2 regions of the Pseudarthrobacter sp. rb genome follow, and region 1 is predicted to be linked to the other one. Evidence: riboswitches for the same ligand, from Rfam matches in the RefSeq annotation. Region 1 holds a riboswitch; the other holds the start of a gene.
What was found. Region 1 has a riboswitch for glycine ahead of gcvP (aminomethyl-transferring glycine dehydrogenase). Riboswitches for the same ligand answer to the same signal wherever they lie in the genome.
Positions count from the first base shown of each region.

Region 2: linked by a shared signal. The riboswitch ahead of gcvP (aminomethyl-transferring glycine dehydrogenase) and the one ahead of gcvP (aminomethyl-transferring glycine dehydrogenase) in region 1 are both predicted to bind glycine.

Region 1 covers NZ_JBWJAR010000032.1:18,322-27,102, forward strand. Annotated here, with positions in the region: gene purU (formyltetrahydrofolate deformylase) at 1-539, opposite strand, end outside; gene cycA (D-serine/D-alanine/glycine transporter) at 614-2,125, opposite strand; glycine riboswitch at 2,280-2,377, opposite strand; glycine riboswitch at 2,691-2,790, shown strand; gene gcvP (aminomethyl-transferring glycine dehydrogenase) at 2,943-5,795, shown strand; gene gcvT (glycine cleavage system aminomethyltransferase GcvT) at 5,805-6,917, shown strand; gene gcvH (glycine cleavage system protein GcvH) at 6,964-7,347, shown strand; gene glyA (serine hydroxymethyltransferase) at 7,344-8,675, shown strand.
Region 2 covers NZ_JBWJAR010000027.1:500-7,568, reverse strand. Annotated here, with positions in the region: gene ACWRN3_RS21445 (MFS transporter) at 1-1,334, opposite strand, end outside; gene ACWRN3_RS21440 (TetR/AcrR family transcriptional regulator) at 1,418-1,954, shown strand; glycine riboswitch at 2,047-2,144, shown strand; gene gcvP (aminomethyl-transferring glycine dehydrogenase) at 2,337-5,183, shown strand; gene gcvT (glycine cleavage system aminomethyltransferase GcvT) at 5,196-6,344, shown strand; partial or broken gene ACWRN3_RS21425 (serine dehydratase beta chain) at 6,857-7,069, shown strand, end outside.

The sequences.
Region 1 (8,781 bases):
AGCACCTGCATGTAGCGGGCCAGCACCACCAACTCCACAGCGTAGTGGTCCACCAGGCCCAGCAGCCGCTCCTCGGCATCGGCCTTGGTTTCCGGCGTCACAGGGATGTGGTGGAACGGAACGCCGTGCCACGCCGCAAGCGGTTCCAGGTCCGGGTGGTTGGACACCACGGCGGCGATCTCCACGGGCAACTCACCACTCCGGGCGCGGAACAGGAGGTCGTTGAGGCAGTGCTCGTACTTTGAGACCATCACCAGGATGGGCTGCTTGCGTCCGTGGCGTTCCAGGCGCCAGTCCATCTGCCACTCCTGGGCCACCTGACCGAAACCGGCCCGGAGGCGGCCAAGGTCCAGCTCAACCCGCGAGGTGACGTGGATTCGCATGAAGAACCGGCCGCTTTCCGTGTCGCCGAACTGCTTGATGTCCACGATGTAGCATTCCTGTTCCAGCAGGTATGCCGCCACAGCCTGGACAATGCCAAGGGCATCCGGGCAATGGAACGTCAGCACGAATTCCCGGCCCGTTTCGTGGGCTGCCACAGCCTGCAGCTGGCCGGCTTCAGAAGTCCCAGGTTCGGATTCGCTCAGCTCAGACGCGCGGGCCTCCGCGGCGATCACCGTTTGACCCGCTCTTCCCCCGCTTCTGCGGCGGCACCCGTACGGACAGCCTTGCCGGATGCGGCGTCGGTGAAGTCCTGGTCTGCCTGCAGTTCAGCCTGGAACGTGGCGAAACGGGCCTGGTGTGCGGGCCGGCGGCGGAGGACGAACCATGCGGTGCCCAGCAGGATGAACCACACCGGAGTGACCAGCAGGGCAACCAGGGTGTCCGGCTGGGTGGTGAGGGTCCAGATCACGAAGGCGAAGAAGGCGAAGACCACCCAGACCATGGCAACACCGCCGGGCATCTTGAACTTGGATGCTTCATGCAGGTGCGGCCGGCGGCGGCGGAAGGCGATGTAGCTGGCCAGGATGATGGACCAGACAAAGACGAAGCAGACGGCGGAGACCGTGGTCACCATGTCGAAGGCCTTGCCCACGTCCTGGCCCGCATACATGAGGACGACGCCGGACAGCAGCAGCACGCAGGAGAGGAACAGTGCGTTCTGGGGCACCTTCCGCCGGGACAGTTTGCCAAAGACGTCGGGTGCGTCGCCTTCCTGGGCAAGGCCGAAGACCATGCGGGACGTCGAGTAGATGCCGGAGTTCGCGGAGGACATCGCGGAGCTCAGCACCACGAGATTGACCACGGTGGCCGCGGCGCCCAGGCCTGCCAGGGAGAACATGGCGATGAAGGGGCTGTGACCGGCCCTGAACTCGGTCCAGGGGGTGACGGCCATCAGGATGATGAGGGCGCCCACGTAGAAGAGGAGCACGCGGATGGGGATGGAGTTGATGGCCTTGGGAAGGTTCCGCTCCGGGTTCTTGGCCTCGGCGGCGGTGGTGCCCACCAGTTCGATGCCCACGAACGCGAAAACGGCGATCTGGAAGCCGGCCACGAAGCCCATGAACTCGTTCGGGAAGAATCCGCCGTGGCTCCACAGGTTGGTGAAGGTGGCAGGGCCGGCGTCGGACTGGAAACCGGTGAAGATCATGAACAGGCCAACGATGATCAGGGCAGCAATGGCAATGATCTTGATGAGTGCGAACCAGAACTCCGTTTCGCCGAACGCCTTCACGGTGGTGAGGTTCAGCAGGAGCAGGATGGCCACGGTGGCCAGGCCGGGAATCCAGAGGGGCAGTCCGGGCCACAGCTCTTTGGAGTAGCCCGCGATGGCGATGACGTCGGCAATGCCGGTGATGACCCAGCAGAACCAGTAGGTCCAGCCTGTGAAGAAGCCGGCCCATGGACCCAGCAGGTCAGCGGCAAAGTCGCTGAAGGACTTGTAGTTGAGGTTGCTGAGCAGCAGTTCACCCATGGCACGCATGACGAAGAACAGCATGAAGCCGATGATCATGTACACGAAGATCACCGAGGGGCCGGCCGCCGAGATGGTCTTGCCTGAGCCCATGAACAGGCCAGTGCCGATTGCACCGCCGATGGCGATCAGTTGGATGTGGCGGTTGCTGAGCTGCCGCTCCAGGTGCGGGGCTCCGCCGCCGGGGGACGTCGGGGAATGGGTCGTCATTGAGGAACTCCATCGTTCGAGCGGCACCCGGGGTGTCGCAAAGATTGGATTTCCTCCCCGCTCTGTCTGGGACCTGAGAGTTTCCACATGCCGGCATGGGCGTGCTTGCACCGTCGGTGAGCCAGGACAGGGCCCGGCTGCTTTCCAGAGTTGCCTCACCGCGGCGGTACGTGGGCCTGAGAGTTTCCTGGGGAGGGTTTGCTCCTACGGCGCCTGCTGAACGTACCGGCAGGGCTCTCCCGCCGCAGGTCAAAAGCGTTTGCTTGCTAAATCAGTGTTCAGTTGTCGGAGGGCATCCATCCCAGGCGCGGTAATGCGCAGAATGGATTGTGGGGCCTCCGGTGATCCCGGCCGGCGAACAGAGCACCCAGCAGCTTTGGGCCAGTTCCGCTGTCCGGCCGGATCACGGGGTTCAGTGTGGCGTCCGTCACGGACAAAAGTCAAACCCGGCGTTACGCCATCCACGTAACGCTCTGGAGCCCCAATTCATGACGGACCGATTTGCTCCCCGGCCCGCTTTGCCGGTAACCTGTGAGCCGAATCACCCACATTTCAATATGCCTTTCGAGCTGTGGCGGGAGAGTTCTCCCGGCCATCACCGGGCAGGCGCCGTAGGAGCAAATCCTCCCCAGGAATCTCTCAGGCCCATGTACCGTCACGGCGAGGCGACTCTGGAAAGCAGTGCTGCTCCGGCAGCACTCACCGACGGTGCAAGCAGGCCCTGATGGGTTTGCGGAATCTCTCAGGTCCAATACAGAGCGGGGAGGGACCCGATCCATGCCGTGCCACCCGTGGCCGGCCAAACCTGGAGTTCCTCATGACGATTCAATCCCTTCCGTCTGCCTTTGCAGACCGGCATATCGGTGCACGCCGCCAGGCTGACGTGGACACCATGCTCAAGGCCGTTGGCTACGACAGCGTTGATGGACTGGTGGACATCGCCGTTCCCAACTCAATCCGCCAGTCCAAGCCCCTTGCGCTCAAAGACGCGCTGAGCGAGGTTGAGGTGCTTGCGGAACTGCGCAGGCTCGCCGCCAAGAACAAGACCGCCGTACAGATGATCGGCCAGGGCTACTACGACACCATCACGCCCGCCGTCATCCGCCGGAATGTCCTCGAGGCCCCGGCCTGGTACACCGCCTACACCCCGTACCAGCCCGAGATTTCCCAGGGCCGGCTCGAGGCACTCCTGAACTTCCAGACCATGGTCCAGGACCTGGTGGGCCTGCCCATCGCCAACGCCTCCCTGCTCGATGAAGCCACCGCCGTGGCCGAAGCCGTCCTCATGATGCGCCGCGCCAACAAGAACAAGGACGTCCGCGACGGCAAGACCGTCCTGGACGCCGACGTCCTGCCGCAGACCATCGCCATCGTCAAGGGCCGCGCCGAGGCGCTCGGCTTCGAGGTTGAGGTCGCCGACCTGTCCAAGGGCCTGCCCGACGGCGCAATCAACGGCATCGTGCTCCAGCAGCCGGGCGTCTCCGGCCGCGTTTTCAGCCACGCCGGCGTCATCGCCGAAGCAAAGGAGCGCGGCGCGCTGGTGACGGTGGCCGCTGACCTGCTGGCACTGACCCTGATCACCCCTCCAGGCGAGCAGGGTGCCGACATCGCCGTCGGCTCCACCCAGCGTTTCGGTGTCCCGCTGTTCTTCGGCGGCCCGCACGCCGCATACATGGCAGTGGCCAAGGGCCTGGAACGTTCCATGCCGGGCCGCCTGGTGGGCGTATCCAAGGACGACGCCGGCCTCCCGGCTTACCGCCTGGCGCTGCAGACCCGCGAGCAGCACATCCGCCGCGAGAAGGCCACGTCCAACATCTGCACCGCGCAGGCCCTGCTGGCCATCGTTTCCTCCTTCTACGCCGTCTACCATGGCCCCGACGGGCTGAAGGCCATTGCCGAGCGCGTCCACAACAACGCACGCGCCCTCGCCACCACGCTCAAGATCGCAGGCCGGGAACTGGCCTCCGAGACGTTCTTCGATACGGTCACGGTTTCCGTCCCGGGCAAGGCCGCCAAGGTCATCACCGCTGCTGAAGCACGCGGCATCAACCTGCGCCACATTGATGACGACACCATCGGCGTGTCCGTGGATGAAACCACGACGCCGGAAATCCTGTCTGCGATCGCCGTCGCCTTCGGTGCCGGCCCCGTAGTGGACGCTGCGGGCTTCGACCTGCCGTCCGGGGTGCTCCGCTCCTCTGAGTTCATGCAGCACCCGGTGTTCAACACCCACCGGTCCGAAACCCAGCTCCTGCGCTACATCCGCAGGCTCTCCGACCGCGACCTGGCGCTGGACCGCACCATGATCCCGCTGGGCTCGTGCACCATGAAGCTGAACGCCACCGCAGAGATGGAAGCCATCTCCTGGCCGGAGTTCGCCTCCATCCACCCCTTCGCCCCCGAGTCCCAGACCAAGGGCTGGCGTGAACTGATCAGTGGCCTGGAAGCCGACCTGGCGGAAATCACCGGCTACGACCAGGTGTCGCTGCAGCCGAACGCCGGCTCCCAGGGCGAGCTCGCCGGCCTGCTGGCCATCCGCGGCTACCACCACTCCCGCGGCGAAGAGCAGCGCAACGTCTGCCTGATCCCCGCTTCCGCCCACGGCACCAACGCCGCCTCTGCGGTCCTGGCCGGAATGAAGGTCGTCGTCGTTGCCACGGCCGCGGACGGAACGATCGACCACGAGGACCTGTACGCGAAGATCGAGGCGAACAAGGACGTCCTCTCGGCGATCATGATCACCTACCCGTCCACCCACGGCGTCTACGACGCGGACGTGACCGAGATCTGCGAGGCTGTCCACGCGGCCGGCGGCCAGGTCTACGTTGACGGTGCGAACCTGAATGCCCTGGTGGGCCTGGCCCAGCCCGGCAAGTTCGGCGGCGACGTCTCCCACCTGAACCTGCACAAGACCTTCTGCATCCCCCACGGCGGCGGCGGACCCGGCGTTGGACCGGTCGCGGCCAAGGCACACCTGGCGCCGTTCATGCCCGGCGACGCCAACAAGGCAGCGCATGAGGAAGGCCACGGCGTGGCCATCAGCGCCTCGAACTTCGGTTCCGCCGGTGTCCTGCCGATCTCCTGGGCGTACGTGAAGCTCATGGGCGGGGAGGGACTGACCGAGGCCACCAAGGCAGCCCTGCTCGCAGCGAACTATGTTGCCGTGCGCCTGAACGAGTACTTCCCGGTGCTCTACACCGGCGAAGGCGGCCTCGTGGCGCACGAATGCATCCTGGACCTGCGCGACCTCACTGCCAAGACCGGTGTCACGGCCGAGGACGTGGCCAAGCGCCTCATCGACTTCGGTTTCCATGCCCCCACCCTGGCGTTCCCGGTGGCAGGCACCCTGATGGTGGAGCCCACCGAGTCCGAGGACCTGGCCGAGATCGACCGCTTCATCGAGGCCATGATCACCATCCGCAAGGAAATCGACCAGGTGGCCAACGGCGACTTCTCTGTCCAGGATTCCCCGCTGCGCAACGCACCCCACACCGCGTCCGCCGTCGTGAACTCCGAATGGACCCGCCAGTACAGCCGCGAGCAGGCCGTCTTCCCCGTCCACCACCTGAAGCAGGACAAGTACTTCCCGCCGGTGGGCCGGATCGACGGCGCCGGTGGAGACCGGAACCTGATCTGCTCCTGCCCGCCGCTGTCCGAGTTCGAAAACTAAGGATCCCCCGTGACTGAGAACTACACGGCTCTCTACGAAGAGCACAAAAAGCTTGGCGCCTCCTTCACCGACTTCGGTGGCTGGCAGATGCCGCTCAAATACAGCTCCGAACTGGCAGAACACCACGCCGTGCGCAAAGCCGCCGGTCTGTTCGACCTCTCCCACATGGGCGAAGTCTGGGTCACCGGACCCCAGGCCGGCGCCTTCCTGGACTACGCCCTGGTGGGCAAGTTGTCCGCCATCGCGGACGGCAAAGCCAAGTACTCGCTGATCTGCAATGAGGACGGCGGCATCATCGACGACCTCATCACCTACCGGTTCGGCGATGAGAAGTACCTGGTGGTCCCAAACGCCGGCAACGCCCCCACCGTGGCCGCCGCCCTCGCCGAGCGCGCAGCCAACTTCGATGTGACGGTGGAGGACGCTTCGGCGGCAACCTCGCTCGTCGCAGTCCAGGGACCCAAGGCCGAGGCCACCCTGCTCAAACTCACGGATGAGTCCCAGCACGCCCTGGTCACCGACCTGAAGTATTACGCGTTCAACGAAGTCACCGTAGCCGGCCACGATGTCATCCTGGCCCGCACCGGCTACACCGGTGAAGACGGCTTTGAACTCTTCCTCCCGAATGAAGGCGCCGCTTCCCTATGGGAGTCCGTGGCCCAGGCCGGGGAAGAGTTCGGCATTGTCCCCTGCGGCCTCGCATCCCGCGATTCGCTCCGCCTTGAAGCAGGCATGCCGCTGTACGGGAACGAGCTCTCCCTCGAGCGTTCACCGTTCGACGCCGGCCTTGGCCCCGTGGTGGCGCTTAAGTCCAAGGAAGGTGACTTCGTGGGCCGGGCAGCACTGGAGGCGGCCAAGGAGTCCGGCTCCAAGCGCAAGCTCGTCGGCCTGAAAGGTCACGGCCGGCGCGCCGGCCGTTGCGGCTACCCCGTCCTCAAGGACGGCAACGTGGTGGGCGAAGTGACCTCCGGCCAGCCGAGCCCCACCCTGGGCTACCCTGTCGCTCTGGCCTATGTCGACGTCGAGCACGCCGAGCTGGGCACCGCACTGGACGTGGACCTGCGCGGCAAGGCTGAGCCCTTCGAAGTCGTCGCACTGCCCTTTTACAAGCGCCAGAAATAACCCCGCGCTCCCGCTTCTTTGCACTCCAAACTTAAGGAAAAACACCATGGCTAAAGTTGCCGCTGAACTGAAGTACTCCGCCGAGCACGAATGGATCGCCGCTGACGGCTCCGGCCCGTCCGTGGTGGGCGTGTCCGCTGTTGCCGCCGAGGCACTGGGCGACATCGTCTACGTGGACCTGCCCGAAGTTGGCGCCACGGTGACCGCAGGCGAGACCTGTGGCGAGATCGAGTCCACCAAGTCCGTCTCGGACCTGTACTCCCCCGTCACGGGCGAGGTCACGGAAGTCAACGACGACGTGGTCAGCGACCCCGCCGTGATCAATAACGACCCCTACGGCGCCGGCTGGCTCTTCAAAGTCACCGTCACCGAAGAGGGCCCGCTGCTCTCCGCACAGGAATACGCCGAAGCAAACGGCGGCGAACTGTGAGCGGCGCTTCATCCGCCGCGGGCACCGTGGCCTTTGAACAGGTGGTCTCCCCCAGCCTGAACGCAGACCTCTCCGCCCTGGACCCCGAGATTGCGGCAAAGATCGACGACGAACTGGGCCGCCAGCGCGACGGCCTGGAAATGATCGCTTCGGAGAACCACACCGCCGCCGCGGTCATGCAGGCGCAGGGCTCCGTGCTGACCAACAAGTACGCCGAAGGCTACCCGGGCAAGCGTTACTACGGTGGCTGCGAGCATGTGGACGTCATCGAGCAGCTCGCGATCGACCGGGTCAAGGCGCTCTTCGGTGCCGGGTTCGCCAACGTCCAGCCGCACTCCGGAGCCCAGGCCAACGCCTCGGTGATGCACGCGCTGATCAAGCCCGGCGACACCATCATGGGCCTTAACCTGGCCCACGGCGGCCACCTGACCCACGGCATGCGGATCAACTTCTCCGGCAAGCTCTACAACGTGGTTCCGTACCAGGTCCGCGAAGACACCCACACCATAGACATGGCAGAGGTGGAGCGCCTGGCCCAGGAGCACAAGCCGCAGCTCATCGTGGCCGGCTGGTCAGCCTACGCGCGCCAGCTGGACTTCGCTGAGTTCCGCCGCATCGCCGATTCCGTGGGCGCCTACCTCATGGTGGACATGGCGCACTTCGCCGGGCTGGTGGCCGCGGGCCTGCACCCCTCGCCGGTCCCGCACGCCCACGTGGTCACCTCCACGACGCACAAGACCCTTGCCGGTCCGCGCGGCGGCATCATCCTCTCCAACGACCCCGACATCGCCAAGAAGATCAATTCGGCAGTGTTCCCGGGCCAGCAGGGCGGGCCGCTGGAGCACGTCATCGCCGGCAAGGCCGTGGCGTTCAAAATCGTGGCATCCGAGGAATTCAAGGAGCGGCAGGAGCGCGTCCTGGCCGGCGCCCGCATCCTGGCCGAGCGCCTGGTCCAGCCGGACGTCACCGCCAAGGGCATCAGCGTGGTGTCCGGCGGCACCGACGTGCACCTCGTCCTGGTGGACCTGCGCAACTGCGAGCTCGATGGCCAGCAGGCCGAAGACCGGCTAGCCGCGATCGACATCACCGTCAACCGCAACGCCGTGCCGTTCGACCCGCGTCCGCCGATGGTCACCTCGGGCCTGCGCATCGGAACCCCTGCCCTGGCCACCCGTGGCTTCGGCGAGGACGCCTTCCGCGAGGTTGCGGACATCATCGCCGAGGCATTAATTGCCGACGCCGGCGCGGACCTTTCCGGGCTCCGTCACCGCGTTGAGGCACTCGCCGCAGCCCACCCGCTCTACCCGGGTGTGGCACCCCTGTCCTGAGTCCCGTGCCCGCCTTGGGCCCGGTGGGGCAGGCATCCTCCGCGTGCTCGCTCGCGTAGACGCACGCTTCCGGATACCGGTCCCACAGGGGCCCGCTTTCTCTTCT
Region 2 (7,069 bases), on a different contig from region 1:
GCCTCGAGCCCCGCCGGCAGCCGGAGGTTCTGCTGGTAGGACGCGGTCAGGATGGAGCCCAGCACCGCAGTTCCCAGCAGTGAGCCCACCTCGTAGCCCGTCTCGGAAATCGCCGCCGCGGCGCCTGATTTCGCCGGCGGGGCCGAGCCGAGGATGAGGTCGTTCGAGATGGTTTCCGCCGTGCCGACGCCCAGCGCCAGGACCAGCAGCGCTGCCAGCAGCAGGGAAGGCCCGCCGTCATGGTTTCCGAAGGCCACCATGCTGTAGCCGACGGCGCTGAAGGACAGGCCCGCGGCCACTACGTACCCTGGCCGGACTTTCCGGACCAACGGGACTACCACCAGGCCTGCCGCCACGGTGGCTGCCAGGGCCGGGAGCATGGCAATGCCCGCCGCGGACGGCGTCATCCCCTCCAGGAGTTGGAGGTGCTGGGCAAGGAAAAGGATGAACCCGTTGAAGGAAAACAGGGCCAGGATGTTGGCGCTGATGGCCATGCTGAACACCCTGTTCCGGAACAGCGACATGTCCAGCAGTGGATGCTGCAGGCGGTGCTGGCGGCGCACGAACACGATCCCCATGGCCACGCCAAAGGCGATGCTGCCCAGCCCTGCCATGCCCGGGCCTTCGGTGGCTACTGACTTGATGCCGTAGACCACGGGCACCATGACCAGCATGGAGAGCAGGACGCTTGGGATATCCACCCTGCCCGGCGCGGGATCCCTGGATTCCGGGATGAGGACAGGCCCCAGCGCCAGCAGGGGCAGCATGAGTGGCACGGCCACCAGGAAGACGGCGCCCCACCAGAAGTGCTCCACCAGCCATCCACCGAGAATTGGGCCCAGGGCGGCGCCGCCGGAGAATCCGGCCGCCCAGATGGCCACCGCAAGCCGCCGGCGGTTGGGCTCCGGGAATATGTTGCGGATCAGCGACAGGGTGGACGGCATCAGCATGGCGCCGAAGAACCCGAGCGCCGCACGGCCGGCGATCAGCCACTCCGGGGTGGGGGCGAAGGCCGTGGCGGCGGACAGCGCGGCGAAGCCCAGGCTGCCGATGACCAGCAGCCGCCGCCGCCCAATGCGGTCGCCGAGGCTTCCCATTGATACCAGCAGCCCGGCCAGGACCAGGGGGTAGGCGTCCACGATCCACAGCAGCTGCAGGCCGGTTGGTTCCAGGGCGCGTGCGATGGCGGGCAGGGCAAAGGTCAGGGCGGTGTTGTCCACTGCCACCAGCAGCACGGGAAACATCAGCAGCCCCAGCGCAAGCCAATCCCGCCACGGGGGCCGCGCGGCGGTGCTGTCCCTTTGGGTGGGAGCCGGACTGAGGGAAGTCGTCATGCAATAACTGTACCGTCTGGACGGTATAGTTTCGAAGCGGGTGCATTCCTTCTTCCCTGCCGGTGGAGGGCATGATGGAAGGCATGCCCCGAAAGCCTGTAGCCCGTGATGCGGTCCTTGACGCCTTCGAGTCCCTGCTGATCGAAGTGGGGGAGCGTGCTGCAACCCTCGACGCCGTAGCCCGGAAGGCCGGGGTGTCCAAAGGTGGCCTCCTCTACCACTTTCCCAACAAGGAAGCGCTCATCGCCGTGCTGCTTGACCGCCTGGAGGGGCTGGCCAAGGCGGACGCCGACGCGATGGCTTCGGCCGGCGAAGGTGCCGCCGCGTATTTCATCCGCTCCTCCGTCTGGGCGGATACTCCGCTGGACCGGGTCATCGTGGCTGCCACGCGGCTTGCGGAGGTGGCGCATGAAGAGACGCGCCGCCGGTTCGCTGCCATCCAGCAGCGGTGGCTGGACGAGATCGCAGCAGATGTGGGGCCCGGCCTGGCCAAGGCTGTCCTGTATATGGGTGACGGTTTGTACTTCAATGCCATGCTTTCCGTGGGCCCTGCGCCGGAAGGCGGAGCGGCCGCTGATGTGGAGGAACTCCTGGCCGCCTTGGAACGGCTCCGCAGGTAGTTTTCCATTTGCCGGGAGGGCTCGTGGCGTAGGACAATGGAGAGTTGTGAGGGCTGTCACCGGCCGTCATGATCCAACAAATGAATAGCCTTTGATCTGCGGCGGGAGAGTTCTGCCGGAAGTACAGGCAGGCGCCGTAGGAGCAAATCCTCCCCAGGAATCTCGCAGGCCCCTGTACCGCCGCGGCGAGGCACCTCTGGAAAGCAGCAGGCAGTTGTCCGGCCTCCCTTGGGGGAAGCGAAACGGCTGTTGTGCTCACCGACGGTGCAAGCGGGTCCTGCCCAGGCAGGGAACGCGGAAACTCTCAGGTCCAATACAGAGCGGGGAGGGACCCGAATAGCTGTGGCGTACCCTGCGCCGCCTGAATAAATGGAGTTCCTTCGTGTCGGTTACCCCAGCCTCCACCACCTTCGTCGACCGCCACATTGGCGCACGCCGCCAGGACGACGTCGACACCATGCTCAAAGCCGTGGGTTACGGCACGGTCGATTCACTGGTGGACACCGCCGTACCCAAGGTCATCCGCCAGGAAACCGCCCTCCGCCTGCAGGATGCCCTCAGTGAAGTTGAGGTGCTCGCGGAACTACGCAGGCTCGCCGCCAAGAACAAGACGGCCGTGCAACTGATTGGCCAGGGCTACTACGACACCATCACCCCTGCCGTGATCCGCCGGAACATCCTCGAGGCCCCGGCCTGGTACACCGCCTACACCCCGTACCAGCCTGAGATCTCCCAGGGCCGGCTCGAAGCACTCCTGAACTTCCAGACCATGGTCCAGGACCTGGTGGGCCTGCCCATCGCCAACGCCTCCCTCCTCGATGAAGCCACCGCCGTGGCCGAGGCCGTGCTGCTCATGCGCCGCTCCAACAAGACCAAGCCTGCAGCGGACGGCAAGACTGTCCTGGACATCGACGTGCTGCCGCAGACCATCGCCATCGTCAAGGGCCGCGCCGAGGCGCTCGGGTTCGAAGTTGAGGTCGCCGACCTGTCCAAGGGGCTGCCCGACGGCGACATCAACGGCATCGTGCTCCAGCAGCCCGGCGCCTCCGGCCGGGTCTGGGACCAGTCCGCCTCTATTGCGGCGGCGAAGGACCGCGGCGCACTGGTCACCGTGGCCGCTGACCTGCTGGCACTGACTCTGATCACCCCTCCGGGCGAGCAGGGCGCCGACATCGCCGTCGGCTCCACCCAGCGTTTCGGTGTCCCGCTGTTCTTCGGCGGCCCGCACGCTGCGTACATGGCTGTCCGCAAGGGCCTGGAGCGTTCACTGCCCGGCCGCCTGGTGGGCGTGTCCAAGGATGACGCAGGGGTGCCCGCGTACCGCCTGGCGCTGCAGACCCGCGAGCAGCACATCCGCCGCGAGAAGGCCACGTCCAACATCTGCACCGCGCAGGCCCTTCTGGCCATCGTCTCCTCCATGTACGCCGTCTACCACGGCCCCGACGGACTGAAGGCGATTGCGGAAACGACTCACGGCCACGCCCGGGTGCTGGCGGCCTCGCTGGCAGCTGCCGGTGTGGAGGTGCTCCACACGAGCTTCTTCGACACCCTTACCGTCCGCGTCCCCGGACGCGCTGCCGCGCTTGTCGCCGATGCCGAAGCGCGCGGAATCAACCTGCGTCCCGTCGACGCCGATACCGTGGGCATCTCGCTCGATGAAACCACGACGGCGGCCATCGTCGCCGACGTCGCGGACGTCTTTGGCGCCTCCGTTGCCGCGGCTGAAGGCTTCGGACTGGAGGCCGCCGTCGGACGTTCCTCCGACTACCTGCAGCACCCGGTGTTCAACACGCACCGGTCCGAAACCCAGCTCCTGCGCTACATCCGGAAGCTGTCGGACCGGGACCTTGCGCTGGACCGCACCATGATCCCGCTGGGCTCGTGCACCATGAAGCTGAATGCCACCGCCGAGATGGAAGCCATCTCCTGGCCGGAATTCGCCTCCATCCACCCCTTCGCCCCGGACTCCCAGACCGAAGGCTGGCGTGAACTCATCGCCGACCTCGAAGCCGACCTGACCGCCATCACCGGCTACGACCAGGTGTCCATCCAGCCCAACGCCGGCTCCCAGGGCGAACTGGCCGGGCTGTTGGCGATCCGCGGCTACCACCGCGCCAACGGCGATACCCAGCGCAACGTCTGCCTCATCCCCGCTTCCGCCCACGGCACCAATGCCGCTTCCGCCGTCCTGGCCGGCATGAAGGTCGTCGTCGTGGCCACGGCCGCTGACGGCACGATTGACCACGACGACCTGACGGCCAAGATCGAGGCCAACAAGGACGTCCTGTCCTGCATCATGATCACCTACCCCTCCACCCATGGGGTCTATGACGGGGACGTCCGCGACGTCTGCGACGCGGTCCACGCGGCCGGCGGCCAGGTGTACATCGACGGCGCCAACCTGAACGCCCTGGTGGGCCTGGCCCAGCCCGGCAAGTTCGGCGGCGACGTCTCCCACCTGAACCTGCACAAGACCTTCTGCATCCCCCACGGCGGCGGCGGACCCGGCGTCGGACCCGTGGCAGCCAAGGCACACCTGGCACCGTTCATGCCCGGCGACGCCAACAAGGCAACGCATGAGGAAGGCCACGGGGTGGCGATCTCAGCTTCCCGCTTCGGTTCGGCCGGTGTCCTGCCGATCTCCTGGGCGTACGTGAAGCTGATGGGCGGGGAAGGGCTCACCGAGGCCACCAAGTCCGCGCTGCTCGCTGCCAATTACATCGCTGCCCGGCTGAACGAGTACTTCCCGGTGCTCTACACCGGCGAAGGCGGCCTCGTGGCGCACGAATGCATCCTGGACCTGCGCGACCTGACCGCCAAGACAGGCGTCACGGCCGAGGACGTGGCCAAGCGCCTCATCGACTTCGGCTTCCACGCCCCCACCCTGGCGTTCCCGGTGGCAGGCACCCTGATGGTGGAGCCCACCGAGTCCGAGGACCTGGCCGAAATAGACCGCTTCATCGAGGCCATGATCACCATCCGCAAGGAAATCGACCAGGTGGCCAACGGCGACTTTGCCGTGGCGGACTCACCCCTGCGCCGCGCACCCCACACGGCAGCCGCCGTCGTCAGCTCCGACTGGGACCGTGCCTACCCGCGCGAGCAGGCCGCGTTCCCTGCCCACCACAAGCAGGACAAGTACTTCCCGCCGGTGGGCCGGATCGACGGCGCCGCCGGAGACCGGAACCTCATCTGCTCCTGCCCGCCGCTCGAAGAGTTCGAAAACTAAAGGACCGGCACCGTGACCGAGAAATACACCGCCCTTTACGACGAACACAAAAAGCTTGGCGCCTCCTTCACCGACTTCGGCGGGTGGCAGATGCCATTGAAGTACACCTCCGAACTGGCTGAACACCACGCCGTGCGCAAAGCCGCCGGTCTGTTCGACCTCTCCCACATGGGCGAAGTCTGGGTCACCGGACCCCAGGCTGCCGCTTTCCTGGACTACGCCCTGGTGGGCAAGTTGTCCGCCATGGCCGTGGGCAAGGCCAAGTACTCGCTGATCTGCAGTGAGGACGGCGGCATCATCGACGACCTCATCACCTACCGCCGTCCCGCTGCTGAAGACGGCACGGACGTCTTCCTGGTGGTGCCCAATGCGGGCAACGCCGCGGTGGTGGCGGCAGCCCTGCAGGAACGGGCCGCTGGGTTTGATGTGCTGGTGGAGGACGCCTCGGCCCGCACATCGCTGATCGCAGTGCAGGGCCCCAAGGCCCAGGAACTCCTGTTGCGCCTGGTCCCGGCCGCACAGCACTCCCTGGTGACGGAGCTGAAGTACTACGCCGCCGTGGAGGTTCCGTTCCTGGTGGGCGGCGCCGGCAAGGAACTCCTGCTCGCACGCACCGGGTATACCGGTGAGGACGGGTTCGAGATCTTCGTGGACAACGCGGACGCCCCGGCACTGTGGCAGGCACTGGTCGCCATCGCCGGCGACGGGGAACTGACCCCCGCGGGGCTCGCCTCCCGCGACTCCCTCCGCCTGGAAGCGGGAATGCCACTGTACGGCAACGAACTGTCGCTTCAGGGTGACCCGTTCGCTGCAGGCCTGGGCCCCGTCGTCGCGCTCTCCAAGGACGGCGACTTCGTTGGCAAGGCTGCGCTGGCAGCAAAGAAGGAAGCCGGCGCCGGCAGCACCTCCGGCCGCCGCCTCGTGGGGCTCAAAGGCCAGGGCCGACGCGCCGGACGGGCACACTACCCCGTGCTCAAGGACGGCGCCACGGTCGGTGAGGTCACCTCCGGCCAGCCATCGCCCACCCTCGGCTACCCGATCGCCATGGCCTACGTCGACGTCGAGTACTCGGCACCCGGCACAGCCCTGGACATCGATCTCCGCGGCAAGGCAGAACCCTTCGAAGTCGTCGACCTCCCGTTCTACCGCCGGGCGAAATAACCCTTCGGTGCCTCGCCGTGGTCACATTCGCCCGTCGGGTCCTTGGTCACCCGCGGGACCGGCAGACCGGACATTTTCACGCGTGCTGCTCCTTCGTCGCTTTGACGCACGCTTTCGAAAAGTCCGGCTCCGCCGGCCCCTTGTGGGCTTGTCGCCGTGGGTGCAGGGGGCAGGGGCATACAGGAAGTGGGGGGATGCGGACTACGTGCGTGTTTCCTGGTCCCGTCCTGACGCCTCCGTGTGCGTTGCATGCTTGCCCTGTCGCCTTGGTGACGGTTGCTCGCGACTGGGCGGATTCCGGAGACGTGCGTCTAAGGGAGCGTCACGTCCGCTTAGCGGGCGTCTTCGCGACCGAGCACGCGGAGGAATTCGGTCAGGCGCGCACCCAACCCGGCCACTGCGTCACGTCCGCTTAGCGGGCGTCTTCGCGACCGATCACGCAGAGGATGTCCTGCCCACTCCACCCCAGCCACTTAGAGTGACTCGAATCAGATTTTTAGTTAGGAATTGTCATGGCAGTCGGCGTATTCGACCTTTTTTCTATCGGTATTGGCCCTTCGTCTTCTCATACTGTGGGGCCGATGCGGGCTGCTGCTGTGTTTGCTGAGGAGTTGAAGGCCTCGGGGAAGCTCGCGGACGTGGCGTCGTTGCGGGTGGATTTGTATGGGTCGTTGGCGGCGACGGGGCATGGTCACGGGACGATGACCGCAATCCTGTTGGGGTTG